DNA from 4 places in the Nocardiopsis nanhaiensis genome. Region 2 is predicted to be linked to each of the others. Evidence: riboswitches for the same ligand, from Rfam matches in the RefSeq annotation. Region 2 holds a riboswitch; each other region holds the start of a gene.
What was found. A riboswitch is a leader RNA that binds a small molecule or an ion and turns the genes downstream of it on or off. The one in region 2 is predicted to bind thiamine pyrophosphate.

Region 1 (7,321 bases), on a different contig from region 2:
CCGGCAAGAAGGCGCGGCACATCAAGTTCCGCACCACTGCGGACGTCCACCGGCCCGGCATCCGCGCGCTGCTCGTGGAGGCCGCCGTCCGCACCCCGCGTCCCTGAGCAACGCTCCCACCCGTGCCCGGCCGCCACTACTACTTGCTGCTGCTCTTCCGGCGCTGCCCGCCCTTGGCGAACACGGCGGAGAGCAGGCCCGCGAGCGCGAAGAGCAGGACCACGACCAGCATCCCCGTTTCGTCGGGTGAGTAGTACCGCTGCACCTGTTGACCGCCTTCCGCCCAAGCAGCCAGGAAGATGTAGGGGATCTCCTGAACCGTCTGCGTGTAGTGCGAGAGCGCGGCGGTGGCCCCGGCCGCGATCGCGACGGCGAGGACACCGAGCACAGCCCCGACCGCGGCCCCGCACACCGCACGAATGAGCACGTTCCTCTCCCTTCGGTTGCGTACACGGGTCTGACTGTGCCGATCCGGTTCTGGTTCCCGCCGATGGCCGCGGGCTGCTCCTGCGCCGGATCAGGACGGGACGTCCGAAGGAGCGACCGGCTCCTCCGGCGGCAGTCCGAGCGTCGCCGCGGCGTGGGCCACCCAGGCGGCGGCGTAGGACTCGGCGGAGACGTCTCCGGGGACGTGGCCGATGAGCGCGTCGAGGATCGGATAGTAGGTCAGCGATCCCATGAGGACGGCCGCGGTGGCGCGCGGGTCGGCCACGTGGATCCTGCCCTGCGCGGACTCCGCGCGCAGCCAGTCGGAGAGGCCGGTGTAGACGGCCGCGACGATGTCGGCCCAGATCTCCTCCAGGAGGTCGGGGACACCGTCGAGGTCGCGGAGGATGATGCGGAGCAGCTCGCGGTCGCGCTCGATGCCCCGCCAGGTCTCGTCCACGATCAGGCGCAGCGCGTCGTGGGGGTTCTCCGGGAGCTCCCGCTCGAAACTGCTTCTACCGTTGCTGAGGGTTCGGCTGTGCCCGCGCACCACCGCGTCCAGCAGGGTCCGCTTGGACTGGAAGTGCTTGTAGAGCGCCCCGGACCCGGGGGTCAGCCCGCAGGCGACCTGGATGTCGGCGACGCTCGTGGCCTTGTAGCCCTTGGCGGCGAAGAGGCGGGCGGCCTCGGTGATGAACCGATCGCGGCTTGTCGAGGACCGGGGGCTTGTTGACTCCATGGTGAGAGAGTACTCTCTCACCATGGTTACCGCGCAAGCCACCGAGACCGTCCGGTGCGCTCCGGACGATCTCCTGCAGCTGGTCATGGACATAGAGCGCTACCAGCACGTGGACGACAAGATCCGCCCCGTCCACTGGGCCAGGCGCCAGGGCAACGTCACCGAGTTCAAGTGCCGCCCCACGCTCGGCGGCCTTCCCACGCCGACCCCGGTCATCCAGCTCATCGAACTCACGCCGGGTGAACGCGTCGACATCTCGCTCGCACCCGCCCCGCGGAACCGGATCGCGCGGGCGATGGCGGACTTCCACGCGAGCTTCGTCTGCCGTGAGGTCCCCGGCGGCACCGAGGTCACCCGGACACTGGACTTCACCTTCCCGGCGGCAGTCCGCTGGTTCTACGAACCCCTTCTGCGCAGTCGGCTGCAGAGGGAGGTCGCCGGGGAGCTCTCCCGGGCCAAACGCCACCTGGAGGAGGGGAACGTACGGGAGCCTTGAGCGACCGAGCCGCGGCGCTCGTCATCGCGGCGGTCGACGCGGCCAGCGATCGCTGGTGTCCGTACTGGCGGCCACGGGGGCGGAAGCGTGCGGCCCGCACATGGGTCGGGCCGGTGAGCTGGCGATGATCACCTTCCGGCGTGTCAGAGGGTTGACCTCGTTTGGGAGATCCAATAGGTTCACTCAGAGAACAAATGTTCGCATTCCGCACGAATTGGGTTATGCGCAACCGGACACGGTGGCACCGTGCCCGCACCGAGTGGCTCGGCACCCTGACCCCCGACGGTGACCGTGCCAGAGGGCGCGAACGTGTCGGCTGGCCGCGGCCCCCGTTGACAGAAAGCCGAGCCCCACATGGCACCCAAGACCACACCGCCATTCCGCGCAGACCACGTCGGCAGCCTGCTGCGGCCCGAACGGCTACTCAAGGCGCGCACCGAGCACGCCGCGGGCAACATCGACGACGCGGAGCTCCGGGCCGTCGAGGACGACTCCATCCGCGACGTCGTGCGCATGCAGGAAGAGGTCGGGCTCCAGTCGGCCACCGATGGGGAGCACCGCCGCGGGTCCTGGCACATGGACTTCATCTACCAGCTCGGCGGGATCTCCAAGGTCAAGGACGAACTCAAGGTCACCTTCCACAACGAGAAGGAGGACATCGAGTTCACCCCCTCCGGGCTGCGGGTCACCGAACGCATCCGGTCCGAGCACACCATCTTCGGGGACGCCTTCGCCTTCCTGCGGGAGACCGTCACGCGCAACACCCCGAAGCTGACCATCCCCTCGCCGAGCATGGTCCACTACCGGGGCGGCTCGGCCGCCATCGACCCCGGGGTCTACCCCGACCAGGAACAGTTCTGGGCGGACCTGTCGGCGGCCTACGCCGATCAGGTGCGCGCCCTCGGTGAGTTGGGCTGCACCTACCTGCAGCTGGACGACACCAGCCTCGCCTACCTCAACGACCCCTCACAGCGCAGCATGATCGACGAGCGCGGCGACAACGGCGACCAGCTGCACACCCGCTACATCCGCCAGTTCAACGCCGCACTGGCCAACCGGCCGACCGGCATGAACGTCACCACCCACATGTGCCGCGGCAACTTCCGCTCGTCGTGGGTGGCCAGCGGCGGCTACGACCACGTGGCCGAGGAGCTCTTCAACGAGCTGGACGTGGACGGCTTCTTCCTGGAGTTCGACGACGAGCGCTCCGGCGGATTCGAACCCCTGCGCTTCGTCCCCGAAGGCAAGTACGTGGTCCTGGGCCTGGTCACCACCAAGAAGGGCGAGCTGGAGAGCAAGGACGGGCTCAAGCGCCGCATCGAGGAGGCCGCCCGCCACGTGCCGCTGGAGCAGCTGTGCCTGTCGCCCCAGTGCGGCTTCTCCTCGACCTTCGAGGGCAACGACCTGACCTACGACGAGCAGGTGGCCAAGCTGCGCCTGATCGTGGAGACCGCCGAAGAGGTCTGGGGCTAGTCGACAGCCGCCCTCCCACGGGATGAGGCCGTGTGCGTGAGGAGTAGCCCGGGACAGCACCCATGGGCTACCTTGAGCGGGAGTGACACGGGGTGCCCGGAACCGAATTCCCGGGCTGAGATGACACCCGTCGAACCTGATCCAGGTAACGCTGGCGAAGGGATGTCCGCACACGGCCGGTGGCATCGGTGGCCGAGGGGATCGCCTTCGCCCATGTCAGAAAGGCCACCGATGAGCTCCTCCCGTACCGCGCTCCCCATCGACCAGCAGACCGTCGTCGTCACCGGCGGGGCCCGGGGTCTCGGCTCCCACCTCTCTCAGGCCTTCCTGGGCCAAGGCGCCCGCGTGGTGGTCAACTACCTCCACAGCGCCGACGCCGCCGAAGAACTCGCCGCCGCCCACCCCGACCGCGCCCTGGCCGTGCAGGCCGACGTCCGCGACCCCGGACAGGTCACCGCGATGGTCCAAGCCGCCCAGGACCACTTCGGCACCCCGGTCACCACAGTCGTCAACAACGCGCTCGCCGACTTCACCTTCAACGGCGACGCCCGGCCCCACGCCGACACCCTCACTCCCGAACACCTCGACCAGCAGTTCAGCGGAACCGTCCACGGTGCCCTGAACACCGTCCGGGCCGCCCTCGCCTCCATGCGCGGCCAGGAGTTCGGCCGGGTGATCAACGTGGGCACCAACCTGTTCCAGCACCCGGTCGTCCCCTACCACGACTACACCGCGGCCAAGGCGGCCCTGCTGTCGCTGACCCGCACGCTCGCCCACGACCTGGGCCCCGACGGCATCACCGTCAACATGGTCTCCGGCGGCCTGCTGCGCACCACCGACGCCAGCTCCGCCACCCCCGACGAGGTGTTCGACATGATCGCCTCCACCACCCCGCTGCGCCGGGTCACCACCCCGGCCGAGTTCGCCGACGCGGCCCTGTACTTCGCCTCCCCATGGGCGCGCGCGGTCACCGGCCAGAACCTCGTCGTCGACGGCGGGCTGGTGATGAACTGATGGACGCCCCCACCGACCGCCAGATGCACATCAACCTGTTCATCTTCGGCTGCGGCCACCACAAGGCCGCCTGGCGCCACTCCGACTCGCCCGCCGAACGGGTCGGCGACATCACCTACTTCGAGGAACTGGCCCGCACCGCCGAACGCGGGCGCCTGGACGCGGTGTTCTTCGCCGACGGCCACGCCGCGGGCAACGTCGCCGGCGGCCCGTGGTGGTTCCTCGAGCCCCTGACCGCCCTGTCGGCCATGAGCCGGGCCACCAGCCGCATCGGGCTGGTCAGCACCGTGTCCAGCACGTTCTACACCCCCTTCCACGCCGCACGCCTGCTGGCCTCCCTGGACCACATCAGCGGGGGACGGATCGGCTGGAACGTGGTGACGTCCATGTTCGACACCGAGGCCCGCAACCACGGGTACGAGCAGATGCCCGCGCACCAGGAGCGCTACGAGCGCGCCGAGGAGTTCGTGCAGGCGGTACTGGGGCTGTGGGACTCCTGGAGCGACAAGGCCATCCACTACGACCGGGGCGGCGTCTTCGCCGACCCGGACCTGGTGCGCCCCATCAACCACCAGGGCCAGCACTTCCAGGTCGACGGTCCGCTGAACGTGCCGCGCCCGGTCCAGGGCAACCCGGTGCTGTTCCAAGCGGGCTCGTCGGAGCAGGGCCGCACGCTGGCGTCCCGCCGCGCGGAGGCCATCTACTCCGTGGCCTACGACCTGCCCAGCGCCCAGGCCTACTACAGCGACGTCAAAGCCCGGATCCGCCGGGCCGGCCGCGACCCCCGGTCCGTCGGGATCATGCCCGGGCTGGTCACCTACGTCGGCTCCACCGAGCAGGAGGCCAGAGCCAAGCAGCGCGAACTCGATGAACTGCTGCCGACCGAGGAGTCGCTGCAGCAACTGGGCCTGTTCACCGAACAGGACTGCGGCGACTGGGAGCTGGACGCCCCCGTTCCCGACCTGCCGCCACTGGAGGAGTTCACCGGCCCCAAGGGCCGCTACGAGACCATCCTGCGCATCATCAGCTCCGAGCAGCCCACGGTACGGCAGCTGCTCGGGCGGCTGGCCGCCGGCGGCGGACACTGCACCATGGTCGGAACCCCCGAGCAGATCGCCGACCGGATGACCGAGTGGTACGAGAACGGCGGCGCTGACGGGTTCAACCTCATGCCGCCGTCCCTGCCGGGCGGGATCGAGGACTTCGTGGACCACGTGGTGCCCGTCCTGCAGAAGCGCGGGCTGTTCCGGAGGGACTACGAGTCCGACACGCTCCGGGGCCATTTGGGCCTGGATCGACCGCCGTCACCGCACTGAGTCGGGGGACGCACTGAGTCATGGGAGGTCCGCACCGGGTACGGGCGGGCCTCCCACCGCTCTCGCGATCGCGGTACCCAGCGCCGGGCCTCCCACCGCCTGGGACCGGGCGCGGTCGGCAGTACGCCGCCCCCGCGCTCCCAAAGCCCGACGGCTCACATGATCGCGGCAGGGAATTCAGGTGAGGTCCACACTCACCATCGCCTTGTCTGGCACAGATGTGTGAACCGGTCTGCCTCGGAGATGGCCCTCGAGCTTCTGGAACTGGGATTCCCAGTAGCCGGGACTGGTCAGATACAGCCGTCGGGCCTGCGGCACGATGGCGGGAATCACGACCTGGGTCACTTCTTCATCGGTGCCCATGCGGCCCCGGCCCTGCTTCTCCGTGTCCAGCCGCAGCAGGTAGAGGTGGCCCAGGTCGTCCTCCAGCCTCGAGAAACCCTCCCAGTGCAGACAGGAGACCTGCCCCTCCGTTTTATGGGGTCGGGGCAGCTTGATCCTCGACGTGATCAGGGTGGTCTGGGAACCGTGCGCGATGCCGCGCACCGAGATGGGAAATCTCGACTCACCACTCACCGCCCGGGGGCGAAGCTTCTCTCGGGCCGTGTGCACCGGGGCCGGAAACTCGGCGTTCAGAGCGGCCACCAGCTCCGCCAGTACTGCGCCGACCGCCTCCTCCGGGCGGTGGCGCGCCACCCAGGAGAAGAGGTCTTGCGTGATTCGATGCTCGATCAACGCGCCCAGGGTCCGGTATCGGCCGTACCTACACAGGGCCGCTGCCCTTTCCACCAGGCTCTCGTCCTGGAAGAGAGCAGCCAGGTGGTCGCTGAGCTCTTCCTCGTCACCGAACCCTAGTTGGGGGTGCCAACCGATGTGCGCGGCGCGCTGCGCGAAGAGCACTCCGGGATCGTTCACGGTTCCCGGGGCATCGCTCTGCCAGGGGTGGTAAGTGAGCGGGTGACACAACTCGGCCCATTCGTACTCCAACGCGGTTCGGGCACAGGAGTCCCCGAGCTCGTGGACCAGCCAACAAGTCGGCTTCGCGTGATCCGGCCGTCGTCGTAGAGCGGACAGGGCTGACCGCAGGACCGGCTCTTTGAGTGAGGGTGGGGCGAACGCGTCGGGCAGGCGGCTGAGCGCCCTGATCGTTTCGTTGGACTTGTCCTCGAAGACGTTGGATGCCATGCCGATCTCCTCACCGCCTGCCCTCTTCTGAACCTCAGGAATTCACGTCAGCTTGAGAGTTTCTCGCCCCTCGATGGCGGAACCAGGGAAGAGAATTTCAGACGCCAAGCTTGCCCAGAGCCCCAGGGCACGGCAAAGTCAGGTCGTTAGGGGGGCTGAGCTGGCGGTTCTCGTCACGGAGCTTGCGACGGTTCGCCTCGGTGATGTTGTCTAACCCGGCCGCCCAGATCAGCCCGATCGCGGTGTTACGCAAGGTGGCCAAGACTGGGGAGCGTTGCCCGTGCGGCCTTGGGAGAGGCACGCGGCCCCGACAGGACGCAGTAGGACGGTCCCACCGCCGTAGCGCTTCTCGGGACCGGGCGACTACGGAGGGGAGCACCTTTCCTACTGCATAGCGTCGGGGTGCTCTTTGTCGATGAAGGAGAGCTCCGCACTCAAACCCCGCCCTCGGTGGTCTGCTTGACCAGCTCCAGATCGGCCGGCCGCGGACGTCGGAACCTGCCGCCCTGGGCCGTGTACTCGTCGCCGTGGTCCTTCAAGTACTTGGCGAACAGCGGGCACACGGGGACCACGGTGAGGTTCCGGCGAACGCTGTCGGCCAGCGCCTCACGCAGCAGGAGCCCGCCCAGGCCCCGCCCGCCGAACTCCGAATCAACCTCGGTGTGGAAGAAG
Region 2 (7,321 bases):
CAGCCACAGCCGCCGCGAGCGTTTCCGCCGAGGACGGCAGTCTTTCGATCGTCAGGGAGGTCAGACGTGCCCCGTCACGCGTCACCGGACACCCCCTTCTCCCTCGCCGGCCTCATGGCGGCGGTGGCCGAAGCCGTGCCCGACCGGACCGCCTTGGTCGCCGGGCCCCGTCGGCTCACCTACCGCGCCTTGGACGAGCGGTCGACGCGTCTGGCCCGGCACCTGGTCGAGGTCGGTATCCGCCCCGGTGAGAACGTGGCGGTCCTGTCCTTCAACCGCGTCGAGTGGGTCGAGTCCTTCGTCGGTGTGCTGCGGGCCGGCGCGGTTCCGGTCAACGTCAACTACCGGTACGTCGCGGGCGAGCTGGGACACGTGCTCTCGGACTCGCACTCGGTGGCCCTGATCGCCGAGGACTCCCTGGCCGCGACGGTGTCCGGGGTCCGCACGGACCTGCCCCGGCTGCGGCACGTGCTGCTGCTCGAAGACGGTTCGGAGCGCGACGCGTCCCTGGCGGGTACGGACTACGAGGCAGCGCTGGCGGCACAGGACGCCGACGGCTCCGATGTCGCACTGCCCGAGACCAGCGGCGAGGACCACTACCTCCTCTACACCGGCGGCACCACCGGCTATCCCAAGGGTGTGCTGTGGCGCCAGGCCGACATCTTCCGCGCCGCCGTGGAGCGGCGCGCCCCGGGCGCCCCCCGTGCCGGCAGCCTCCGCGAGGTGGCGGACCGCGCGACCGCCTGCTTCCCGCAGCGGATGCTGGTGCTCGGGCCGCTGATGCACGCCGCCGGGCAGTGGAACGCGCTGAGCATGCTGCTGTGCGGCAAGCGCGTGGTGCTGTCCACCGACCGCAGCTTCCAACCGGGCCGGGTACTGGAGCTGGCGCACCGCGAAGGCGTGCACGCCCTCCAGCTGGTGGGCGACGCGATGGCCCGCCCGCTGGCCCGGCACCTGCTCACCGAGCCGTCGCTGTGTCCCGACCTCACCTCGGTGCGGTCGGGAGGCACCCCCCTGACCCCCGCGGTGCGCGGGCTGTGGCGTGCGTGGCGCGAGGACATCACGCTCGCCGACTCCTACGGGGGTTCGGAGACCGGTGTGTGCGGTTCGGCGACCGTGCCCGACGAAGAGGTCACCGTCGCGGTCTCCGCCGACCGGCAGAGCTTCACCATGGGCGGCAGCATCTCCGTGCTCGACGACGCGCTGCGCCCGCTGCCCCCGGGCTCGGTCGAGGTCGGGCGCATCGCCCGGACCGGGCGGATCCCGCTGGGCTACTACAACGACCCGATCACGACCGCGCGCACCTTCCCCACGGACGGGGAGGGTCGGCGCTGGGCGCTGTCGGGGGACTACGGCACCCGGGCGGAGGACGGATCGATCGTTCTGCTGGGCCGGGGCAGCGTGGTCATCAATACTGCCGGGGAGAAGGTCTACCCCGAAGAGGTGGAGGCCGTACTCAAGGCCTACCCCGGGGTGGAGGACGTGATCGTGGTCCCCGCGCCGGACGAGAGGCTCGGGCAGCGGGTGACGGCCCTGGTGTCGCTGGCCCAGGACGCGCACCCGGACGAGGACGCGCTGCGGGCGCACTGCCGTGTCCGGCTGGCCGGCTTCAAGGTGCCCCGGACCGTGCACTTTGTGGACCGGGTGCGGCGCACCGCGGTGGGCAAGCAGGACTACCGGTGGGCCTCGTCGGTGGCCAAGGACGGTTCCGGGAGCGCGTCCCAGCCCCTGTTCGACTCGCTCCCGCGCTGAATCCGGCCCGTCTCCCGACCTGAGGTCGGCTCACCCCCGATCTGACCTTTCGGACTCAGGAGATTCCGCAACGCACCCAACCGAAACCAACGGCCTGAATGCGCTCACACGCCTTTCCTCCTCCCCGGCGACGATAGACTTGGCGCTGCCCGGCCCTGGGCCTCATCACCCCTTCTCCCCCGTGGCGCGGCCGGGCGGCAAACCCACGCGCGGACGTCGGGCCCGGTAGCCGGTGGCGGTCGCCCGCACGGACCTGCGCGGACCAGCACCCCTTTGACTCTCCGGTCTCCCGTACGGAACCGGTGGCACCATCAGGACGGAGGACGGCGCCCCCTCCCGGGACTCCCCGGGCCCGCGCCCGACAACATGGCCAAGTCAGCAGGCTCCTACATCTTCAATTTCGTGCGCGGCGGGGCCGTGGGCACATCCGAGGCTCTGCCCGGCATCAGCGGCGGCACGGTCGCGCTGATGGTCGGCCTCTACGACAAGCTGATCGGCGGTGCCGGAAACGCTGTCAGCGGCATCAAGCGGTACGTCACCGACGTGCCGCGGGGCCGCGGCAAGGAACGTGCCAGGGAACAGTTCCGCCAGGTCGACTGGTCCGTTCTCCTGCCCGCCCTGATCGGTATGGGTGTGGCCCTCATCCTGGCCGCGATCTTCCTCGCCCCACTGGTCGAGGTCTACGACCAGTACGCCTACGCACTCTTCTTCGGACTGGTCCTGGCGTGCCTGTACATCCCCTACACCACTGCGGGCAAGCGCTGGCAGCCCTGGCACTACCTCGTCGCCCTGGCGTTCGCCGCGCTGGCCTTCTTCCTCACCGGCCTGCCGGGCGCCAACCTGCCCACGCACCCGGTGGTCGTGTTCTTCGCCGCCGCCGTGGCCATCTGCGCCCTGGTCCTCCCGGGTATGTCTGGTTCGTTCATCCTCCTGACCCTGGGCCTGTACGAGCCCACCATGGCCGCCCTGCGCAACGTCGACATCCCGTACATCACCGTGTTCGTCCTCGGCATGATCACGGGACTGGCCCTGTTCGTGAAACTCCTCCAGTTCCTGCTGGAGAACCACCACCACATCACCCTCGTGGTGCTGACCGGGCTCATGGCGGGTTCCCTGCGCGCCCTGTGGCCGTGGCAGGACGACCAGCGCAGCATCCAGCCGATGACCGACGTCCCGGTCACGGTCGCCTTCGCGGCGGGCGGCTTCGTTGTCGTCGTCGGCATGATCGTCTGGGAGCGCCGCAAGCACGCCCAGCAGGAGGCCCTCGAGGAGCGCGGCGACTTGACGGTCCACTAGAGTCGGTACCGCCACAGACGCATACGGATGCCGGGGCCTCGGGGTCCCGGCGGCGCGGGGTGCCGGAGAGAGTTCTCCCGGCTGAGAGCACACCCGTCGAACCTGCCCTAGTTCGCACTAGCGAAGGAACGCCAGATCATGAGCGCTTTCAATGCCGTGTCCATCGCCGGAAGCGACCCCAGCGGGGGTGCCGGCATCCAGGCGGACCTGAAGTCCTTCTCCGCCCACGGGGTCTTCGGGATGAGCGTGGTGACGGCCTTGACCGCCCAGTCCACGCGCGGGGTCACCGGGGTGCACGGTGTCCCCGCGTCCTTCGTCACCGACCAGATGGACACCCTGTTCACCGACGCGACCGTGCACGCGGTCAAGGTGGGCATGCTGGGTACCTCGGAAGTCACCGAGGCGGTCGCGGCCGCGGTGGACCGCTACCGGCTGCCCAACGTGGTCGTGGACCCGGTGATGGTGGCCAAGAGCGGTGACCGGCTACTGGAGAGTTCCGCGACCGAAGCGCTGCGCACCGAGCTGCTGCCGCGCGCCGACCTGATCACCCCGAACCTGCCCGAGGCCGCCGATCTGCTTGGCGAAGCCGAGGCCTCCAGCCTGAAGCAGATGCGCGACCAGGCCGAGCGCCTGCTCGAACTGGGCCCGCGCCGAGTCCTGCTCAAGGGCGGTCACCTGCCGGGCGCGGAGAGCGTGGACCTGCTGGTCGACGGGGTGTCTGAGCCGGTGGAGTTCCGCGCCGCCCGTGTGGACACCCGCAACACCCACGGCACCGGCTGCACCCTGTCCTCCTCGATCGCCGCCCTGATCCCGCAGTCCCCGGACACACGGGCAGCGGTCGCCGACGCCAAGGCCTACCTGACCGAGGCCCTGCGCCGGGCCGAGGAAGTCGACGCCGGCGGCGGCCAGGGCCCCGTGCACCATTTCCACCTCTGGTGGTAGCCGGCACAGCCACCTCTGGTGGTAGCCGGCACCTGAGCATAGGAAGGGGGCCGACCACGGTCGGCCCCCTCGTCATGCGTCCCTCGGTCCGGGTTACCCGCGGACGTCCTCCATGACGGCATCGGGGTTCCGCCAGTCCGGGTGGTCGAAGAACTTCCTGGTCTCCGACACGATCAACGGGGACAGGAGGAGCAGCCCGATGAGGTTCGGCAGCGCCATGAGGGCGTTGGCGATGTCGCTGAACAACCACACGTCGTCGAGGGCGGCGACGGAGCCGACGAAGATGACCGCGATGAACACCAGGCGGTAGGGGAACACCATGACGCGACCGCCCAGGAACTCCACGCACCGTTCTCCGTAGTAGGCCCATCCGAGCAGGGTGGTGAACGCGAAGACCGTGACCGCGGCAGCGACGACGTAGACACCGCCCACCGCGAGCGCCGGACTGATCGTGCCGAGCCCCTCCGACAGCGCCTGGCTGGTCAGCAGCGACCCGTCCTCCGGGTCCTCGACGTCCCAGACTCCGGTGGTGATGATGACCAGGCAGGTCATGGTGACCACGATGATGGTGTCGATGAAGGTCTGGGTCATCGAGACCATGGCCTGACGGACCGGCTGCTTGGTCTTTGCGGCAGCGGCGGCGATACCCCCGGTGCCCAGGCCGGACTCGTTGGAGAAGATACCGCGGGCGAAGCCCTGCTGGATGGCGAGCAGGAAGCCCGCTCCGGCGACGCCGCCCGCCGGCGCGGTGAGGTCGAAGGCGCTGGTCACGACGAGCTGGAGGGCGGGCAGGAGCGAGGCCCAGTTGGCGGCCAGCACGATGAGGCAGATGCCGACGTAGGCGATGATCATGATCGGGACGAGCGCCGAGGCGACTCGGCCGATGCTCTTGATGCCGCCGAGGATGACAGCGCCGGCGAGCGCCATCAGGATCAGACCGACCATCCACGGCTCGATCTCGACGAGGCTCGTGACCTGTTGGGTGACGGTGTTGGCCTGGGTTCCGTTGCCGATACCGAAGGCGGCGATGGCGCCGAACACCGCGAAGGCGATACCGAGTGTGGTGCCGAAGCCACCGGGCAGACCGTTCTTGAGGTAGTACATCGGTCCGCCGCTCTGCTCGCCCTTGGCGTCAGTCCGACGGAACTTCACCCCCAGGAGGGCTTCACCGTACTTGGTTGCCATGCCGAGGAATCCGACGACCCACATCCAGAAGAGCGCACCCGGTCCGCCGACCCCGATGGCGAGGGCGGCACCGGCGATGTTGCCGACACCGACTGTGGCCGCCAGAGCGGTGCTCAGCGCTTGGTAGTGCGAGATGTCGCCCTGGACCGACGGGTCCTCCTTCCTGCGGATCAGTGCCAACCAGAGCGCGTGCGGCAGCCTGAGCAGCTGGAGCAGACGCAGACGAATGGTGAGGTAGAGACCGACAATGAACAACAACGGAATGAGGACGTAGGGCCCCCACAGGATGTCGCTGACGATCGCCGCCATCTCAAGGAGTTGGTCCACGGGGGATCTCCCTTTCGGTGAGTGTGTGGGGTCGGGGGAGCCGGAGGACAAACGGGGGAACCAGCACCCTCGGAATCGTGTTGGCACTGGTGAGCGCCGCGCGATATCGGCAAAGAATGGCACCAGCGCGTAACGAACGAATCACGTGGAATCCACATGCGTGTTGCGGCGTGCTGGCGGCCTGCCCGGCCTGGCCGGGGCTGGCTCAGTCCCCCTCTTCCTCGACCTGTGCCAACGAGAGCCGGCTGAGCACCGCAGCCGCTGTTTCCGGGTCCGCGCCCTGCCCCACAGCCACCCCGAGCAGGTAGGTCGTGAGCGGCGCGGCCGGGCGCGCCACAGAGTGAGCGGCATCACGGGCCAAGTCGAGTATGCGGTCGACGTCCCCCTTCTGGAGGGGGTCGGTTTCAGCGAGGTCGAGCTCGGTTCGCACCAGTTCTGCCCATTCCACGAGCGTCACCGCATGACTCCTTATCGTAATCATAGAACTATTTTTGGCGATGGTAGCCACCAGTGGGTCACACGGTGGTCAGTTGACCGTACAGACACCGTCACCATCTACTCGACACTCCCACGTTCCGACTTCGGCCGCGGTTCCCGTGCGCCCCGGGCCGTGTTCACCCGGCACGCCTAGCGTCGTAGACGGCAAGACCACGGCGTTGGGAGCTCCCCGTATGTCCCCCGCACCCCCGTCCCGCGACCGGCGACCACCCCTGCGCGTGGCGATCGTGACCGAGTCCTTCCTTCCACAGGTCAACGGGGTCACCAACTCCGTGTGCCGGGTCGCCGAGCACCTCGCGGCCGAAGGCCACGAAGCCGTGCTGCTGGCCCCCGGCCGCGGTCCCACCTCGTACGCGGGCTTCCCCGTCCTGCGGATGCCCGCCCTCCCCCTGCCCGTCTACCGGGACTTCCCGGTCGGCCTGCCCTACCGCCGGGCGATGACGGCGGCCCTGCGCGCCTTCGCGCCCGACGTCCTCCACCTGGCCTCCCCGGCACTGTTCGGCGCGGCGGCTGTGGACGTCGCCCGCAGGTGGGCCCTGCCGACCCTGGCGGTGTTCCAGACCGACCTCCCCGGATTCGCCGAGCGCTACCGCATGCCCGGATCCGAGGCCCTCTGGACGCTGCTGCGCCGGACCCACGCCGCGGTGGACCGCACCCTGGCGCCCTCCTCCGCCACCTTGGCCGCCCTGTCGGACCGGGGCTTCCCCCGGATCGACCTCTGGCGGCGCGGGGTGGACACGGCACGCTTCTCCCCCGAGCACCGCTCCGAGGAGCTGCGCCGTCGGCTGGCCCCTAACGGGGAGGCGCTGGTGGGATACGTGGGCCGGTTGTCCCGGGAGAAGCGGGTGGATCTGCTGGCGCACCTGGCCAGGATCCCGGGTCTGCGGCTGGTGGTGGTCGGGGACGGACCCGAACGCGCCCGGCTGAGGCGGCTCCTGCCGGGCGCCGTCTTCACCGGACAGCGCACCGGCGCGGACCTGTCGCGGCTGTACGCGGCCCTGGACGTGTTCGTGCACACGGGGGCGGACGAGACCTTCTGCCAGACGGTCCAGGAGGCTCTGGCCTCAGGGGTTCCGGTGGTGGCGCCCGCCGCGGGCGGGCCCGTGGACCTGGTGGCTCCGGAGCGCAACGGGCTCCTGTACGCGCCGGACTCGGTCCGGGAGCTGCGAGTGGCCGTGGGGCGGTTGGCGCACAACCGCGGGGTGCGGGCACGGATGGCGGCCGGGGCCCGGCCTTCGGTGGCGCACCGGACGTGGGAGTCGGTCAACGCGGAGCTGGTGGAGCACTACCGGGCGGTCATCACGCCCAGCCGTGAGCTGGC
Region 3 (7,321 bases), on a different contig from region 2:
TGTCCGCCCGCCAGGTGTAGGTGCGGCCGGTCAGCTCGTCGGTCACCCTGAGGTCCTCCTCCCACGTGCGGCCGATGGACGGCAGGTCGAGGTGCACCGTGGCCTCGCGGGCGTGGTGCGGGTCGAGGTTGACGACGGCGATCACGGCGTCGTCGGGCTCACCGGCGGCGCCGGGGCGGTACTTGGAGAAACAGAGCAGTTCGGGCCGGTCCACGTGGTGGAAGCGCAGGTTGCGCAGCTCGCGCAGGGCCGGGTGGGCCCGGCGCAGCTCGTTCAGCCTGGTGATCAGCGGGGCGATGGTGTCACCCGAGGCCTCGGCCGCCGCCCAGTCGCGGGGCCGGTACTCGAACTTCTCCGAGTTCAGGTACTCCTCGCTGCCCGGGGCGGCGGGGGTGTTCTCGCACAGCTCGAAGCCCGCGTAGATGCCCCACGTGGGCGAGAGCAACGACGCGAGTACGGCGCGCGCCTCGAAGGCGGGCCGACCGCCCTCCTGGAGGTAGGCGTTGAGGATGTCCGGGGTGTTGGCGAAGAAGTTCGGGCGCAGGTAGTGGGCGGTTTCCCGGCTCAGTTCGGTGAGGTAGCCGGTGAGCTCGTCCTTGCCGTTGCGCCAGGTGAAGTAGGTGTACGACTGGTGGAAGCCGACCTTGGCGAGGGTGCGCATCATCGCGGGGCGGGTGAAGGCCTCGGCGAGGAAGAGCACGTCCGGGTCGCGCTTGGCGACGTCGGCGAGCAGCCGCTGCCAGAAGGCGACCGGTTTGGTGTGCGGATTGTCGACGCGGAAGATCCGGACGCCGTGGTCGATCCAGTGCCGCACCACGCGCAGGCACTCGGCGTAGAGGCCCTCGAAGTCGTGGTCGAAGCAGAGCGGATAGATGTCCTGGTACTTCTTGGGCGGGTTCTCGGCGTAGGCGATGGAACCGTCGGCCCGCTTGCTGAACCACTCGGGGTGCTGGGCCACCCAGGGGTGGTCGGGTGAGCACTGGAGCGCCAGATCGAGGGCGATCTCGAGGCCGTGCTCTTGCGCTTCGGCAACGAACGTGTCGAAGTCGGCGAGGGTGCCCAGGTCCGGGTGGACGGCGTCGTGGCCGCCGTCGGCCGAACCGATCGCCCACACGGACCCCGGATCTCCGTCCTGCGCCTGGAGGGAGTTGTTCCGGCCCTTGCGGTGGGCCTTCCCGACAGGGTGGATCGGGGGCAGGTAGACCACGTCGAAACCCATGTCGGCGATGGCCGGGAGGCGTTTGGCGGCGGTCGCGAAGGTTCCGGAGACCTCCTGGCCGGGCACGGTGTCGACCTGTGCGCCCTCGGAGCGGGGGAAGAACTCGTACCAGGAGCCGAAGAGCGCCCGTTCGCGGTGGACGACGACCTTGGTGCGCTTGGACCTGGTCACGAGCTCGCGTAGCGGCTTGCGCTCCATCTCGGCGAGCACATCGGGGGTGACGGCGGCCCCGAAACGCTCCATCGGCGTCAGGGAGGTGTCGCGCAGCGTCTTCGCGGCCCTGGTGAGGGCGGGGACCCGGGGGGTGCGGCGTCCTGCCCGCGCCAGCAGGCGGGCGCCCTCCTCCAGCACGAGTTCGGTGTCGGTGTCCAGAGGGAGCTTCACGCGGGCGGCGCGGAGCCAGGTGGTGAGCGGGTCGGTCCAGGACTCGACGGAGAACGACCAGTTCCCCTCGGCGGGAAGGCTGATCTCCGCCTCGTAGCGGTCGGTCCCGGGTGCCTTCTCGCGCATGGGGACGAGCGCCTGGCGGCGGCCGTCGGGGGAGTGGACCACAACGCCGGCGGCGAGGGAGTCGTGGCCCTCCCGGATCACCGTCGCGCCCACGGTGAAGCGTTCTCCGGGAACGGATTTCACCGGGCCCAGGTTGTTGTCTGGAGAGATTTCGAGGATGGGCAGGCGTCCGATCACTGGCTACACCGTAATTGTCGTGTTTCGGGCGATATGGGGTGATGTGTGGATGGTGTTTTGATGGCGCGCCGATGGCGCACGGGTGTCGAAGAGTGGAAATAACCGGAAGTTCATCTAGCGCAAGACGGAGTTAACGAAGTGCTGGATCAGAAACTGTCCGGATTGCCGCTTCGGTGCCCTCCGCTGTCTATCGTCTGCCCTCTAGTGGGGTTTGGCGGTGTGTTGGGGCCGGATTATTTATGTGATCCTCATCACACTGGTCGGCAGCGCCAGGACCTGGTATTTGCCCGATTTCGCCCTGTCAAACTTCGCAAATCGGGCATGAGGGGCCACCTGATTCAGACGTCCCTGTGGTTGTTTTCCGGTTCTCCGTCATGACAAGTCAGAAAATTAATACCCGATGTTGTCCCGGGGTTCGGGGTGGGTAGGGATGACCGAATGCACCCGGTGGTTGCGGGGTCGTATTCCGGACATCCCCTTGCGTCCGATGGGTCTCCTAAGAACCATTCGCCCCACATTCGGTCGGCCTGCTTTGTGCTGCTCCCGGATTTGTTGGTCGACTCGTCTTGATGTCGAGAAAAAGGATGGTCGTTTTCGTCTGATGTGCGAGTGATCGCGCCACATGGTCGATCTGAGGGCTTTGCCGGGGATTGAGGAAGCTTTTCGGTGACACGCCCGTTATGGCGGACTTCCCTTTGCGCGGCCCTTGGGAAGGTGGTCGACGCAGTGTCCGTCCTGCCTGGCAGGCGGGCAGCACACGGCCGTAGGGGGGCGACGTGACGGAGTCGAACCAGGGTGGTCTGTTCACTGGGAGGGCACAGGAACTCCTCAGGAGTGACCTGCTGAAGGGGCGGGGCGGTACGCTCCTGCGCCTGTCGGGGTTGAGCGTGCTCGCCGGGCTCCTGACAGCCGCCCTGATCATGCCGTGGGCGGGCGGGCTCGGGGTGGTCTCCAGGGACGCGGCCGCCGGGTTCATGGACCTGCCCGGCGACCTCGACGTCCCCCACCCCTCGTCCCGGATCCTCCTCACCGACGACGCCGGAGAGCCCTTCGGCGAGGTCGCCGAACGGGAACGCGAGGTGGTCGGGCTCGACGACATCAGCCCGTGGGTGACCTCGGCCCTGATGGCGATCGAGGACGACCGCTTCTACGAGCACAGCGGCCTGGACCTGCGCGGTGTGACCCGCGCCGCGCTGCGCACTGCCCAGGGCGACCTGCAGGGCGGCTCGACCATCACCCAGCAGTACGTGAAGAACCTCCTCATCGAGAGCGCTGAGAACGAAGAGGAGCTGGAGGAGGCCAGTTCGCGGACCCTGAGCCGCAAGCTCGTCGAGCTGCGCTACGCCATCGACGTCGAGGAGCGCCTCACCAAGGACGAGATCCTGGAGGGCTACCTGAACCTCTCCTACTTCGGTTCGGGCGCGCACGGCATCGAGGTCGCCGCCAAACGGTACTTCTCCGTGTCCGCGGCCGACCTGGACCCCGGGCAGGCCGCCCTGCTGGCCGGCCTGGTACGCGGCCCCTCCTTCTACGACCCGCTCAACAACCCGGAGGAGGCGGTGGAACGCCGTGACCTGGTGCTGGACCGGATGGTCGCGACCGAGATGCTCGACGCTGACGAGGCCGCCGAGTACCAGGACGAGGGCCTGGGTATCGACGCCACCCCGCGCGGGGGCAGCTGCGCCGAGAGCGACTACCCGTTCTTCTGCGACTACGTCATGCACTGGCTGCGGAGCTCGGACCTGCTCGGCGACACCGCCTCCGAGCGCGACCAGCGCATCTCCCAGGGCGGCTTCACCGTCCAGACCACGCTCGACACCGACGCGCAGGACTCCGCGCAGGACGCCATCGACAACCGGGTCCCCTACGAGGACTCCACCAAGTTCGCCGCGCAGGCGCTGGTCGAACCGGGCACCGGCCGCGTACGCGGCTTGGCGCAGAACCTGCGCCACGGTTTCGACGACGAGCAGGTCGGCAGCACCTCGATCAACCTCGCCGTCGACCAGGACGACGGCGGCTCCACCGGCTTCCAGGCGGGCTCGACCTTCAAGACGTACACGCTGGCCGCCGCCCTGGACCAGGGCCTGGGGTACGGCACCAGCTTCGACTCGCCGAAGAGCCTGTCGGTCAGCGGCATGTCCAACTGCGAGGGCGGCACGATGTCCTCGTGGAGTGTGCGCAACGCCGGTGAGAGCGACGAGGGCAGCCACAACATGATCAGCGCCACCAAGGGTTCGGTGAACACCTACTTCGCCCAGCTCCAGCGGCGCGTGGGCCTGTGCGCCACCGCGGAGATGGCCGAGAAGGCCGGTGTGTACCGGGCCGACGGCGAGGAGCTCGGGGTGTGGAGTTCCTTCACCCTCGGCGACCAGGAGGTGTCGCCGCTCAACGTGGCCGCCTCCCACGCCACCTTCGCCGCCCGGGGTGTGTACTGCGTGCCCCGCCCGGTGCGCGCCGTGAGCGAGGACGGAACCGATGAGCGAGTCAGCACCGAGTCCGAGTGCGAGCAGACAGTGGAGGAGAGCGCCGCGGACGGCGTCAACCACCTGCTGCAGCAGACCTTCGACGGCGGTACGGCCAACGGCCTGGGCCTCAGCCGTCCGGTCGCCGGAAAGACCGGGACCACCGACAACGCCGCCTACGCCTGGTTCGTCGGGTACACGCCCAACCTCTCTTCCGCGGTGGCCGTCGGCGACGTGCGCGGCGGCGAACAGAACCCGCTCCAGGGCGTGACCATCGGCGGCAGCTACTACGGGATCGTGTACGGCGGCACACTGCCCGGCCAGATCTGGCAGGAGACCATGCGCGGCGCCACCGCTCCGCTGCCGTCGGAGGGCTTCGCGGGTTCGCCGGGGGCCTTCGGCGACCCGGACGCCGAGCCGCCCAAGTCCGACGACGATGACGGCGATGACGACGACTCGGACTCCGACGCCTGAGGCGGGGCTTTCGGGCGTCTTTCTGGGGCCTCCGGGCGTTCCGGCGAAGAGCCGAAAGGGGATCTGTGGGGTGGAAACACCCCACAGATCCCCTTGTTGGCGCATAATAGAGAGATACCGACAGGGGAGCGCGAGAGCGCTGAGAGTGCGGCACCCCGCCGCAGACCCTTACACACCTGATCTGGGTCATGCCAGCGAAGGAAGTCATAGGAACCCGTCACCGTGCACGTGCCCTCACATGCGCCCGTTGACGCTCCTAGCTGCATGGGCCCTCGTCACCCCCGACGAAGGGACATTACCGACATGAGTACAGGCAACAACCCCGGCGCCGGACCCGGCACCGGCGCTACGAGCGGATCCGAGCCAACCGGGTTCATCCAGGAGGTGCGCGCCAAGTTCCGGAGCTGGCGCACCGTCGACATCGTTGTGGCCGCCGTGATCGGTGTCGCTATCGGCGTCGTCTTCTGGCTGTGGAACCTCGTCTGGTCGGTCACGTACCCGCTGTTCGTGGCCTTCCCGCCCGGCCATGCCGTCATCTACGGCATGTGGCTGATCTCCGGCGTGCTCGGAGGCCTGATCATCCGTAAGCCCGGTGCGGCTCTGCTCACCTCGATCGCTGCTGCCTCCGTGTCGGCGATCCTGGGCACGCAGTGGGGGATGCAGGTCATCCTGGCCGGCACCATGCAGGGCCTCCTGGCCGAGCTGGTCTTCCTCGCCTTCGCCTACAAGCGCTGGACCATGGGCGCGGCCGTGCTCGCGGCCGCTGTGTCCGCGCTCTCCCCAGCCGTACGCAACAACATCGTTACCAACGTCACCTGGCCGCTCCACTACCAGTTGATCTTCGGAGTGATCGTGGTGATCAGCGCCGGCCTGATCGCCGGAGTGGGCGCGCGAGTGCTCACCACCGCGCTCGCCAAGTCCGGCGCGCTCGCCCCCTTCCCGTCAGCCAAGGGCTGACCGATGGCCGAATCAAGCGCACACGGAGCACGCGTCGAGCTCTCCGGCTGGGGGTGGAAGCACTCGGGCCGGGACACCTACGCGCTGCGTGGGGTGGACCTGACCATCGAGCCCGGCCAGCGCGTGCTGCTGCTCGGCGCCTCCGGTGCGGGCAAGTCCACCCTTCTGCACTCCTTGGCCGGGCTCACCGGTGAAGACGGCGCCATCAGCGGCGATCACGAAGGTTCGCTGCTTGTGGACGGTTGCCCCGCACACCGGGGGCGGGGCGGGGTCGGGCTGGTCAGTCAGGACCCCGATACCCAACTGGTGATGGCCCGCGCCGGGGACGACGTGGCGTTCGGGCTGGAGAACCTGGGCGTCGCCCCGGAGCAGATCTGGCCCCGCGTGGAGCGGTCCCTGTCCGAGGTGGGCTTCCCCTATGGCCTCCGCCACTCCACCGGTGCGTTGTCCGGCGGAGAGAAACAGCGGTTGGTCATCGCGGGGGCGTTGGCCATGCGTCCGCGTCTGCTGCTGCTGGACGAGCCCACCGCCAACCTCGACCCCGCCGGCGCCGAGCTCGTTCGAGTCCTGCTGTCCCAGCTACTGGCCGAGACCGAGGCGACCCTCGTGCTGGTCGAGCACCGGGTCGCCGACGTCGTGGACCTGGTGGACCGGGTCGTGGTGGTGGAACCGGGCGGAGGGGTGATCGCTGACGGGGCACCGCGCACCGTGTTCGCCGAGCACGGTCGCTCCCTGGCCGACCAAGGTGTGTGGATCCCGGGGAACGAGCCCGCACCCGAACTCTCACCCGCGCCTGGCGGGGCGCCCGTGGCCGAGACCGTGGACGTCGTGGCCCGCACACCCTTCCAAGTGGGTGTGCGGGCCACGCCCCGACGCACCGTGCTCAAGGAGGTGAACGTCGCCCTGGCGGCGGGTACCGCCACCGCCCTGACCGGACCCAACGGCGCGGGCAAGTCCACGCTCCTGACGATGCTGGCCGGTCTGGTCAAACCCCATCAGGGCCAGGTGTTGCCGCGCGGGCGTTTGGCGGACGCGGATCGGCGTCCGCTCGTTCGCTGGCCGGCGAGGAGGCTCGCCCGGCACGTGGGTACGGTCTTCCAGCACTCCGAGGACCAGTTCGTCACCACCACCGTCCAAGAGGAACTCCGCTTCGCCCCCCTGCGCGCCGGGATGGGCGAGGCCGAGACGGACCGCTGGGTGGGCGAGCTGATGGAACGCTTGCGACTGACCAAGCTCGCCGGAGTGCACCCGTACACGCTCTCCGGTGGCGAGAAACGGCGCCTGTCCGTGGCGACGGCGCTCAGCTCCGGCCCCGCGCACGCACCCGACATGCTGGTTCTGGACGAACCGACCTTCGGCCAGGACACCCGGACCTGGACGGAGCTGGTGGAGTTGCTGGGGGCCTTGCGGACCGAAGGCCGGGCCGTGGTCATGGCCACGCACGACGGGCTGCTCCAACGCCATCTGACCGACGCGCGCGTGCGCGTGGCCGACGGTCGAGCTCGGCAGGAGCCAGACCCTC
Region 4 (7,321 bases), on a different contig from region 2:
AGGCCTGACCAGCGACGCGTCCTACGTGGACTACGTGGCGCCCGGGGTGATGCTCCTGTGCGCCGGCTTCGGGGCCTCGATGACCGCGACGGCGGTGCACTCCGACCTCTCAAAGGGCGTGATCCGAAGGCTGCGGACGATGCCCATCCGCGCCTCGGCGGTGGTGACGGGACACGTGGTGGCCGGAACCCTGCGCAACCTGGTGTCGACGCTGCTCGTCCTGATCGCGGCGGTCGCGCTGGGCTTCCGACCGGAGGCCTCCCCCACCGGGTGGCTGTGGGTGCTGGCGCTGGTGAGCGCCTACATCGTCCTACTCACCCTGGTCGCGGCTGCCTGGGGGCTGGCCGCCCGGTCGGCCGACACCGCGGCGACGTTCGCCTTCGTCGCGCTGTTCGTGCCCTACCTGTCGTCGGCCTTCGTCCCCATCGAGGGGCTGCCGTCCTTCCTCCAAGGCTTCGCCGAGCACCAACCGGTCTCCCTGGCCATCGAGACCCTCCGCGAACTCACCTCCGGGGCGCCCGTCGGCGACCAGGTCACCGCCTTGGTCCTGTGGATGTCCGGGCTCACCGTGGCCGCGCTCGTCCTGACCCAGTGGCTGTTCCAGCGCGCTGGGCGGCGCTGAGCGGAGAGGCCCGGACCGCCAAAGGCGCGGGGCAGAAGGACACGACGCGGCCCCGGTACCCCCTGGCGGGGCTCCGGGGCCGCGGTCGGTGTGTCCCTCAGGTGTTGTCGGCGCGGGCGGTCAAGCGGGCCTTGAGCGCGGTGGCCGCCGCGCGGGGATCCTCCGCCTCGGTGACCGCGCGGACCACGACCACCCGCGTGGCACCGGCGCTCAGCACCTGGTCCACGTTGTCGAGGTCGATCCCGCCGATCGCGAACCACGGCCGGTCAGAACCCAGTGCCGAAGCGCGATGCACCAGGTCCAAGCCGGCGGCCGGGCGTCCCGGCTTCGTGGGCGTGGCCCAGGTCGGACCCACGCAGAAGTAGTCGCTCCCGGCTTCCTCCGCGGAGGCCGCGGCGGCGTCGACGTCGTTGTTGGAGCGGCCGATGACCGGGTCGGCGCCGACGATGTCGCGCGCCATGGGCACCGGGAGGTCGCGCTGCCCCAGGTGCAGGACGTCGGCGCGCACCGCACGGGCGATATCGGCCCGGTCGTTGACGGCGAGCAGGGCGCCGTGGCGCTCACACGCCGCACGCATGACCTCGAGGGCGGCCAGCTCCTGGCGCGCTTCCAGGCCCTTGTCCCGGAGCTGGATGATGTCCACTCCCCCGGCCAGCGCAGCGTCCGCGAACTCCGCGAGATCGCCGCGCTCCGTACGGGCGTCGGTGCACAGGTACAGAAGGGATGCGTCCAGGCGCTTGCGCAGGCTGGTTCCGTGGCTGGTCCTCACCCGCCCCACTGTAGGGCCTGGCGCTCCGGGCGGCCGAAGGGGCGCGCCCTCCGGGCCGCCCGGCGGTGTCTCGCGCGGCCCCGCCTGAAGCTGCCCGTGAACGGTGCTCTAGGAGGCCGTGTCCTCTAGAAGGCCAGGCTCTGGGCACGGCGGCGCACTTCGGTGCCGCGGTCCTCGCGCATGGCCTGGATGGGCGTGCCCGGCAGGCTGTCGTCCGAGGTGAAGAGCCAGCGCAGGGCCTCTTCGGTGGAGAAGCCCGCGTCGGAGAGCAGCACGATGGTGCCGGACAGCCCTTTGACGAGGTCCCCACCGTCCAGGAAGGCGGCGGGGATGGAGAGCTCACCGCCACGGACCACGCCCATCATGCGCTTCTCGCGGATGAGTGTCTTGATCCGGTTGGGGCTCACGCCCAGCGGCTTGGCCGCCTCGCGCAGGGTCAGCCAGTCGCCGACGAGTTCGTCGAGTTCAGGGTCGCTTTGTGTCACCCCACCAATCTGCCACATCCGCCGAGCGCCGGTGGTCGTCCGGCGGCACCTGGTACTCGGCGCACCGAGATCCCCGCCACACCGGGTCTGGACACCCTGCCCTAATATGGAAGGAGAGCAGACACGTCCCGCGGGAGCCGGGTGGACCCGGCTGAGAGGGAGGCTGGCCGCCTCCGACCGCACGAACCTGATCCGGATCATGCCGGCGAAGGGAGTGGAACACGGCGCCGTGCGCACCTTCGATGTTCCCCAGCACGCAAAGATTCGTCCTACCAATACCGGTACACGTGAGACCGTGACCGTGGTCGGCGGCGGCATCATCGGCCGGGTCACCGCCTGGCGGGCCGCCCAACGAGGGCTGCCCGTCACCCTGATCGAACCCGACCCGGTCAACGAACCCTCGACCGCCCGCGCGGCTTCGACCGTCGCGGCCGGCATGCTCACCCCCGCCACCGAGGCGGTGTTCGGCGAGGAACCCCTGATGGAGTTCGGGGTGCGCTCCGCCCGCCGCTACCCCGACTTCGTCAAGGAGCTGGAGGACGCCAGCGGCGTGGACGTCGGCCTCCAGACCACCGGAACGCTCCTGGTCGCCTTCGACCGCGACGACCTGGCCGTCCTCACCGAACTGCACGCGCTGCAGCAGCGCCTGGGCGTGGCCGCCGAACGCCTGACCAGTCGGGAGTGCCGCCGCCTGGAACCCATGCTCGCCCCCGGCGTACGCGGAGGGGTGCTGGCCCCCGACGACCACTCCGTGGATCCGCGCCGACTGCTCTTGGCCCTCGCACGGGCCGGTGAGCGCGCCGGTGTGCGCGAGATCGCGGGACGGGCCGAGGAGGTCACCTCCCCCGGCCCCGACGGCGCCCGCCTGGGCGTGCGCCTGGCGGACGACTCCCTGGTCGCCGCTGGGCAGGTCGTCCTTGCCGCGGGCTGTTGGGGCGACCGGATCAAGGTTCCCGAGCCGGTAGTGCCCCCGTTGCGCCCGGTCAAGGGACAACTGCTGCGCGCCCGAACCCCCTCGGGGGAACCGCCCCTGGTCAGTCGCACCGTGCGCGGCCTGGTCCGCGGTTTCCCGGTCTACCTCGTCCCCCGGGCCGACGGCGAAGTGATCGTCGGCGCGACCCAGGAGGAGCTGGGCCACGACACCGCTCTCACCATGGGCGGGCTGTGGCAGGTCCTCCGGGACGCGCGCGAGCTCGTACCCGGGGTGACCGAGCTCGAGGTCACCGAGACCTGTGTGGGGCTGCGGCCCGGATCACCGGACAACGAACCCCTCCTGGGGCCCACCCTGGTCCCGGGCCTGCACCTGGCCGCCGGGCACTTCCGGCACGGGGTGCTCCTGGCCCCAGAGACCGGCGCGGTCATGGCCGATGCACTCACTACCGGCTCGCTGCCCGACCACGCGCGCCGGTTCGCCGCCGACCGGGAACTGGCCGGCGGCGGTGCGCAGACGACCTGAGAGAACACTGGAACAAGACGTGGGAGAAGCAGTGGAACTGATCATCAACGGCGAGGCGCGCCAGACCGCGGCCACCACCGTGGAAGCGGTCGTACGCGATGTGGCATCGACCCGGGACGGGCAGATCCAGGGCGGGATCGCCGTAGCCGTCAACGACGAGGTGGTGCGCCGCACCGCGTGGTCCGACACCACCCTGGCCCCGGGTGACCGCGTGGACGTTCTCACCGCAGTACAGGGAGGCTGAACCATGCCCGAGACGCCCCTTACACACACGCTCGACGACCCCTTCGAGATCGCGGGTGTCACATTCGACTCCCGCCTCATCACCGGAACCGGCGGAGCACCCTCACTCGAGGTCCTGGAGGAGGCCCTGCAGACCTCCGGCACCGAGCTCACCACCGTGGCGATGCGCCGGGTCAGCCCCGGAACCCAAGGGTCGGTCTGGGACATCCTGGAGCGGAACAAGATCCGCCCCCTGCCCAACACCGCAGGGTGCTTCACCGCCGCCGACGCGGTACGCACCGCCAAACTCGGCCGCGAGGCCCTGGAAACGGACTGGGTCAAGCTGGAGGTGATCGCCGACGAGCACACCCTCCTCCCCGACCCGGTGGAGCTCCTGGACGCCGCCGAGGCCCTCGTGGACGACGGTTTCACCGTCCTGCCGTACACCAACGACGACCCGGTACTGGCGCGCCGCCTGGAGCAGCTGGGCTGCGCGGCCGTCATGCCGCTGGCCGCGCCGATCGGCTCGGGGCTGGGCATCCGCAACCCGCACAACCTCGAGCTGATCGTCGAGCAGGCGAACGTCCCGGTCATCGTGGACGCCGGGATCGGTACCGCCAGCGACGCCGCACTGGCGATGGAGCTGGGCTGCGACGCCGTGTTGTTGGCCACCGCCGTGACCCGCGCGCAGAAGCCGGTCCTCATGGCCTCGGCGATGCGCGACGCCGTCCGGGCCGGGCGCGGAGCGCGGCTGGCCGGACGCATCCCGGTCCGCCGACATGCCCAAGCATCCAGCCCTGACGTGGTCTGACCGCGGCCGAACAGCAGTGCCCGCGCCCACCGCCACCGGCGGCCTTCAGGAGGCGCCTTCGGTAAAGCGCGGGTGAGCGCGGCGTCACTGCCAGGTTTGCCGCTGTCCCCTACCGTGGGAGGGGTGTGCGTGCCGCCGGACGGCACCTCACGGACTGACCGCCCAGGCGCGAACGTCCCACACCGACTCCACACCGGCCGCCACGCCGTTGGACGCGGGGACGCCGCGACCGTGAACCGCGGGGCGAGACCCGACACCGGCTTCCGCTATTGTGTCGGTTCGACACCCTGTGTCGGGTACGCGCCACCGGCCGCGAATGCCCGCGCTCCCCGCAGCAAGGACACTACTCCGCCGTGGACATGACCACTTCCGACCCGCTTGTAGGCGCGACGCTGGACCGTCGCTACTTCGTCGAGTCAAGGATCGCCGGTGGCGGTATGGCTACGGTCTACGTCGCCCACGACCTACGGCTGGACCGACGGCTGGCCCTGAAGGTCATGCACCCCTCCCTTGCACAGGACCCCTCCTTCGTGCAGCGCTTCATCAACGAGGCGCACTCGGTCGCCAAGCTCTCCCACCCCAACGTGGTGCAGGTCTTCGACCAGGGCGAGGACGCGGGACACGTGTTCCTGGCCATGGAGTACGTCCCGGGCCAGACCCTGCGCGACCTGCTCCAGGAGAAGGGTCGGCTGGGTCCGAAGGACGCCCTGCAGGCGATGGCCCCGGTCCTGGCCGCGCTGGGCGCCGCCCACCAGGCGGGCATGGTGCACCGCGACGTCAAGCCCGAGAACGTCCTCATCACCAAGGACGGCCGGGTGAAGGTGGCCGACTTCGGGCTGGCCCGCGCGGTGGAGCAGTCCAACCAGGGCCTGACCCGCACCGGCACACTCATGGGTACCGCCGCTTACCTGGCGCCGGAGCAGATCGAGAAGGGCGTGGCCGACGCGCGCAGCGACGTGTACGCCGCGGGCATCATGCTCTACGAGCTGCTCACCGGAGGCCAGCCGCACACCGGCGAGACGCCCATCGCGATCGCCTACCAGCACGTGAACGAGGACGTTCCCCGCCCCTCGCACTTCCTGCCCAACCTGCCGCCCGCCGTGGACGCCCTGGTGACCAAGGCCACCGAGCGCGATCCCCGGTACCGGACGGGCAACGCCGGGCAGTACCTGGCGAAAGTGCTGGAGGTCCTGCGGACCCTTCCCGACGACGCCGCGGCCGCCAAGGGGCCCCTGGCTCCGGTCGCGCCGCAGGGCAGTGCCGCAGCCACCATGACCGCGCCCCAGTTGATCGCCGGCGGCGCCGGGCTCGGGACCGAGAACGCCACCATGGTCGTCGACATGAGCGGCGCCGACCTGGACGGGGACGACTACGACGACGGCCCGGACGAGGGCGGTTCGTGGTTCGCCCGCAACCGCCTGACGGTGATCGGTGCCGTCGTCCTGGCCCTGGTCGTGGGCGTCACGAGCTGGTGGTTCCTCATCGGCAGGTTCGAGCCCGTACCCGATGTCGTGGGCACCGACCCCGACACGGCCAGCGAGATGATCCGCTCGGCCGGGCTCGTCGTCGAGCAGTCCGACGACACGGTCTACAGCGACGAGGCCGCACCGGGCGAGGCTGCCGAGACCGAACCCGAGATCGGGGAGCGCCTCTCACCGGGTGACCCGGTGACCGTGTTCCTGTCCAAGGGACCGCAGTCGGTGGACATGCCCGAACTGGTCGGCGAGGACTACGCCAACGCGCTCAAGGAGTTGGAGGACCTCGGATTCGAGGCCGAGGACATCGTCCAGGAAGAGGTCGACGCTCCCGAAAACGACCCCGGTGAGGTCCTGGAGACCGAACCCGAAGCGGGAGCGGAGGCCGACCGCGAGCAGCCGGTGGTCCTCACCGTCAGCCTCGGCATCCCCGTCCCGAGCCTGGTCGGCCAGGAGCAGGAAGACGCCGAGGACGCCCTCGAGGAGCTGGGCCTGGAGACCGAGATCGTCGAGGAGGAGAGCGAGACCATCGACGAGGGCACGGTCATCGACCAGAACCCCGATACCGGCACCAACGTTGGCTCCGAGTCCACGGTCACCCTGACCGTGTCCACCGGGCCGCCCGAGGTCGAGATCCCCGACGTGGTGGGCGAGTCGGTCCGCGACGCCCGCGACGAGCTGGAGGACGCCGGGTTCGAGGTCGAGGTCGACCGGATCCTGGGCGGCCGGGTGGTCGCGCACCAGTCCCCGGAAGGCAGTGCCGAGGAGGGCGCCACGATCACGATCACCGCCACACCCGGCGGGATCGACCTGGGCGACGTCGAGGACGATGACGACGATGACGACGATGACGACTGACGGCCGCTGAGGGCCACCGGAGTCCCCAGCGGTCTGCTGACGGCTGGTGGCCGCCCGCGCCGGGTTAGGATCCGGCGCGGGCGGCCGGCGTCCACGTGCGCAATCTCCGGCCCGTCCGCGACCGGCCACGCGCCTCCCCTGTCGCGTGGGGTTCCCGCGCCGCTATGGTCACCGGTATGAGCGGCGAAGACATCCGAGTCATGGTGGTCGACGACCACCCCATGTGGCGCGACGCGGTAGCGCGCGACCTGAGCGAAGCCGGCGTCGAGGTGGTCGGCACTGCCGGCGACGGGGCGAAGGCCCTGCGCATCGCCCCAGCAGCGCGGCCCACCCTGGCCGTGGTCGACCTCCACCTGCCGGACACCAACGGCGTGGAGCTCACCTCGGCCCTGATCACGCTGCCGGAACCGCCCCGGGTCCTGGTCCTTTCGGCCAGCGGGGAGAGCGACGACGTACTTGCGGCGGTCAAGGCCGGGGCCACCGGCTACCTCGTGAAGTCCGCGGGGCGCGAAGAACTCCTCGACGCGGTACGGCGCGTCCACAGCGGCGAGGCCGTCTACACCCCCGGCTTGGCGGGTCTGGTCCTCGGCGAGTACCGGCGGCTCTCCGCCGAGGACGGCCAA

Region 1: another riboswitch for thiamine pyrophosphate. It lies ahead of ACYVD1_RS21010 (3-oxoacyl-ACP reductase); the one in region 2 lies ahead of thiD (bifunctional hydroxymethylpyrimidine kinase/phosphomethylpyrimidine kinase).
Region 3: another riboswitch for thiamine pyrophosphate. It lies ahead of ACYVD1_RS29130 (ECF transporter S component); the one in region 2 lies ahead of thiD (bifunctional hydroxymethylpyrimidine kinase/phosphomethylpyrimidine kinase).
Region 4: another riboswitch for thiamine pyrophosphate. It lies ahead of thiO (glycine oxidase ThiO); the one in region 2 lies ahead of thiD (bifunctional hydroxymethylpyrimidine kinase/phosphomethylpyrimidine kinase).

What each region holds. Positions count from the first base shown of each region.
Region 1 covers NZ_BAAGZJ010000046.1:6,506-13,826, reverse strand. The annotation lists gene ACYVD1_RS21035 (DUF1801 domain-containing protein) at 1-107, shown strand, start outside; gene ACYVD1_RS21030 (hypothetical protein) at 140-427, opposite strand; gene ACYVD1_RS21025 (TetR/AcrR family transcriptional regulator) at 518-1,165, opposite strand; gene ACYVD1_RS21020 (SRPBCC family protein) at 1,188-1,661, shown strand; gene ACYVD1_RS21015 (5-methyltetrahydropteroyltriglutamate--homocysteine S-methyltransferase) at 2,016-3,134, shown strand; TPP riboswitch at 3,213-3,314, shown strand; gene ACYVD1_RS21010 (3-oxoacyl-ACP reductase) at 3,366-4,148, shown strand; gene ACYVD1_RS21005 (LLM class flavin-dependent oxidoreductase) at 4,148-5,464, shown strand; gene ACYVD1_RS21000 (hypothetical protein) at 5,642-6,649, opposite strand; gene ACYVD1_RS20995 (N-acetyltransferase) at 7,084-7,321, opposite strand, start outside.
Region 2 covers NZ_BAAGZJ010000060.1:20,951-28,271, forward strand. The annotation lists gene ACYVD1_RS24235 (acyl-CoA synthetase) at 67-1,752, shown strand; gene ACYVD1_RS24240 (DUF368 domain-containing protein) at 2,119-3,048, shown strand; TPP riboswitch at 3,094-3,194, shown strand; gene thiD (bifunctional hydroxymethylpyrimidine kinase/phosphomethylpyrimidine kinase) at 3,187-3,990, shown strand; gene ACYVD1_RS24250 (alanine/glycine:cation symporter family protein) at 4,084-5,502, opposite strand; gene ACYVD1_RS24255 (DUF6457 domain-containing protein) at 5,708-5,959, opposite strand; gene ACYVD1_RS24260 (glycosyltransferase family 4 protein) at 6,174-7,321, shown strand, end outside.
Region 3 covers NZ_BAAGZJ010000089.1:3,068-10,388, reverse strand. The annotation lists gene ACYVD1_RS29140 (alpha-1,4-glucan--maltose-1-phosphate maltosyltransferase) at 1-1,906, opposite strand, end outside; gene ACYVD1_RS29135 (transglycosylase domain-containing protein) at 2,683-4,842, shown strand; TPP riboswitch at 4,955-5,062, shown strand; gene ACYVD1_RS29130 (ECF transporter S component) at 5,146-5,799, shown strand; gene ACYVD1_RS29125 (ABC transporter ATP-binding protein) at 5,803-7,321, shown strand, end outside.
Region 4 covers NZ_BAAGZJ010000009.1:82,243-89,563, forward strand. The annotation lists gene ACYVD1_RS06435 (ABC transporter permease) at 1-622, shown strand, start outside; gene thiE (thiamine phosphate synthase) at 720-1,391, opposite strand; gene ACYVD1_RS06445 (Rv2175c family DNA-binding protein) at 1,517-1,894, opposite strand; TPP riboswitch at 1,997-2,107, shown strand; gene thiO (glycine oxidase ThiO) at 2,076-3,332, shown strand; gene thiS (sulfur carrier protein ThiS) at 3,364-3,576, shown strand; gene ACYVD1_RS06460 (thiazole synthase) at 3,580-4,365, shown strand; gene pknB (Stk1 family PASTA domain-containing Ser/Thr kinase) at 4,719-6,698, shown strand; gene ACYVD1_RS06470 (response regulator) at 6,875-7,321, shown strand, end outside.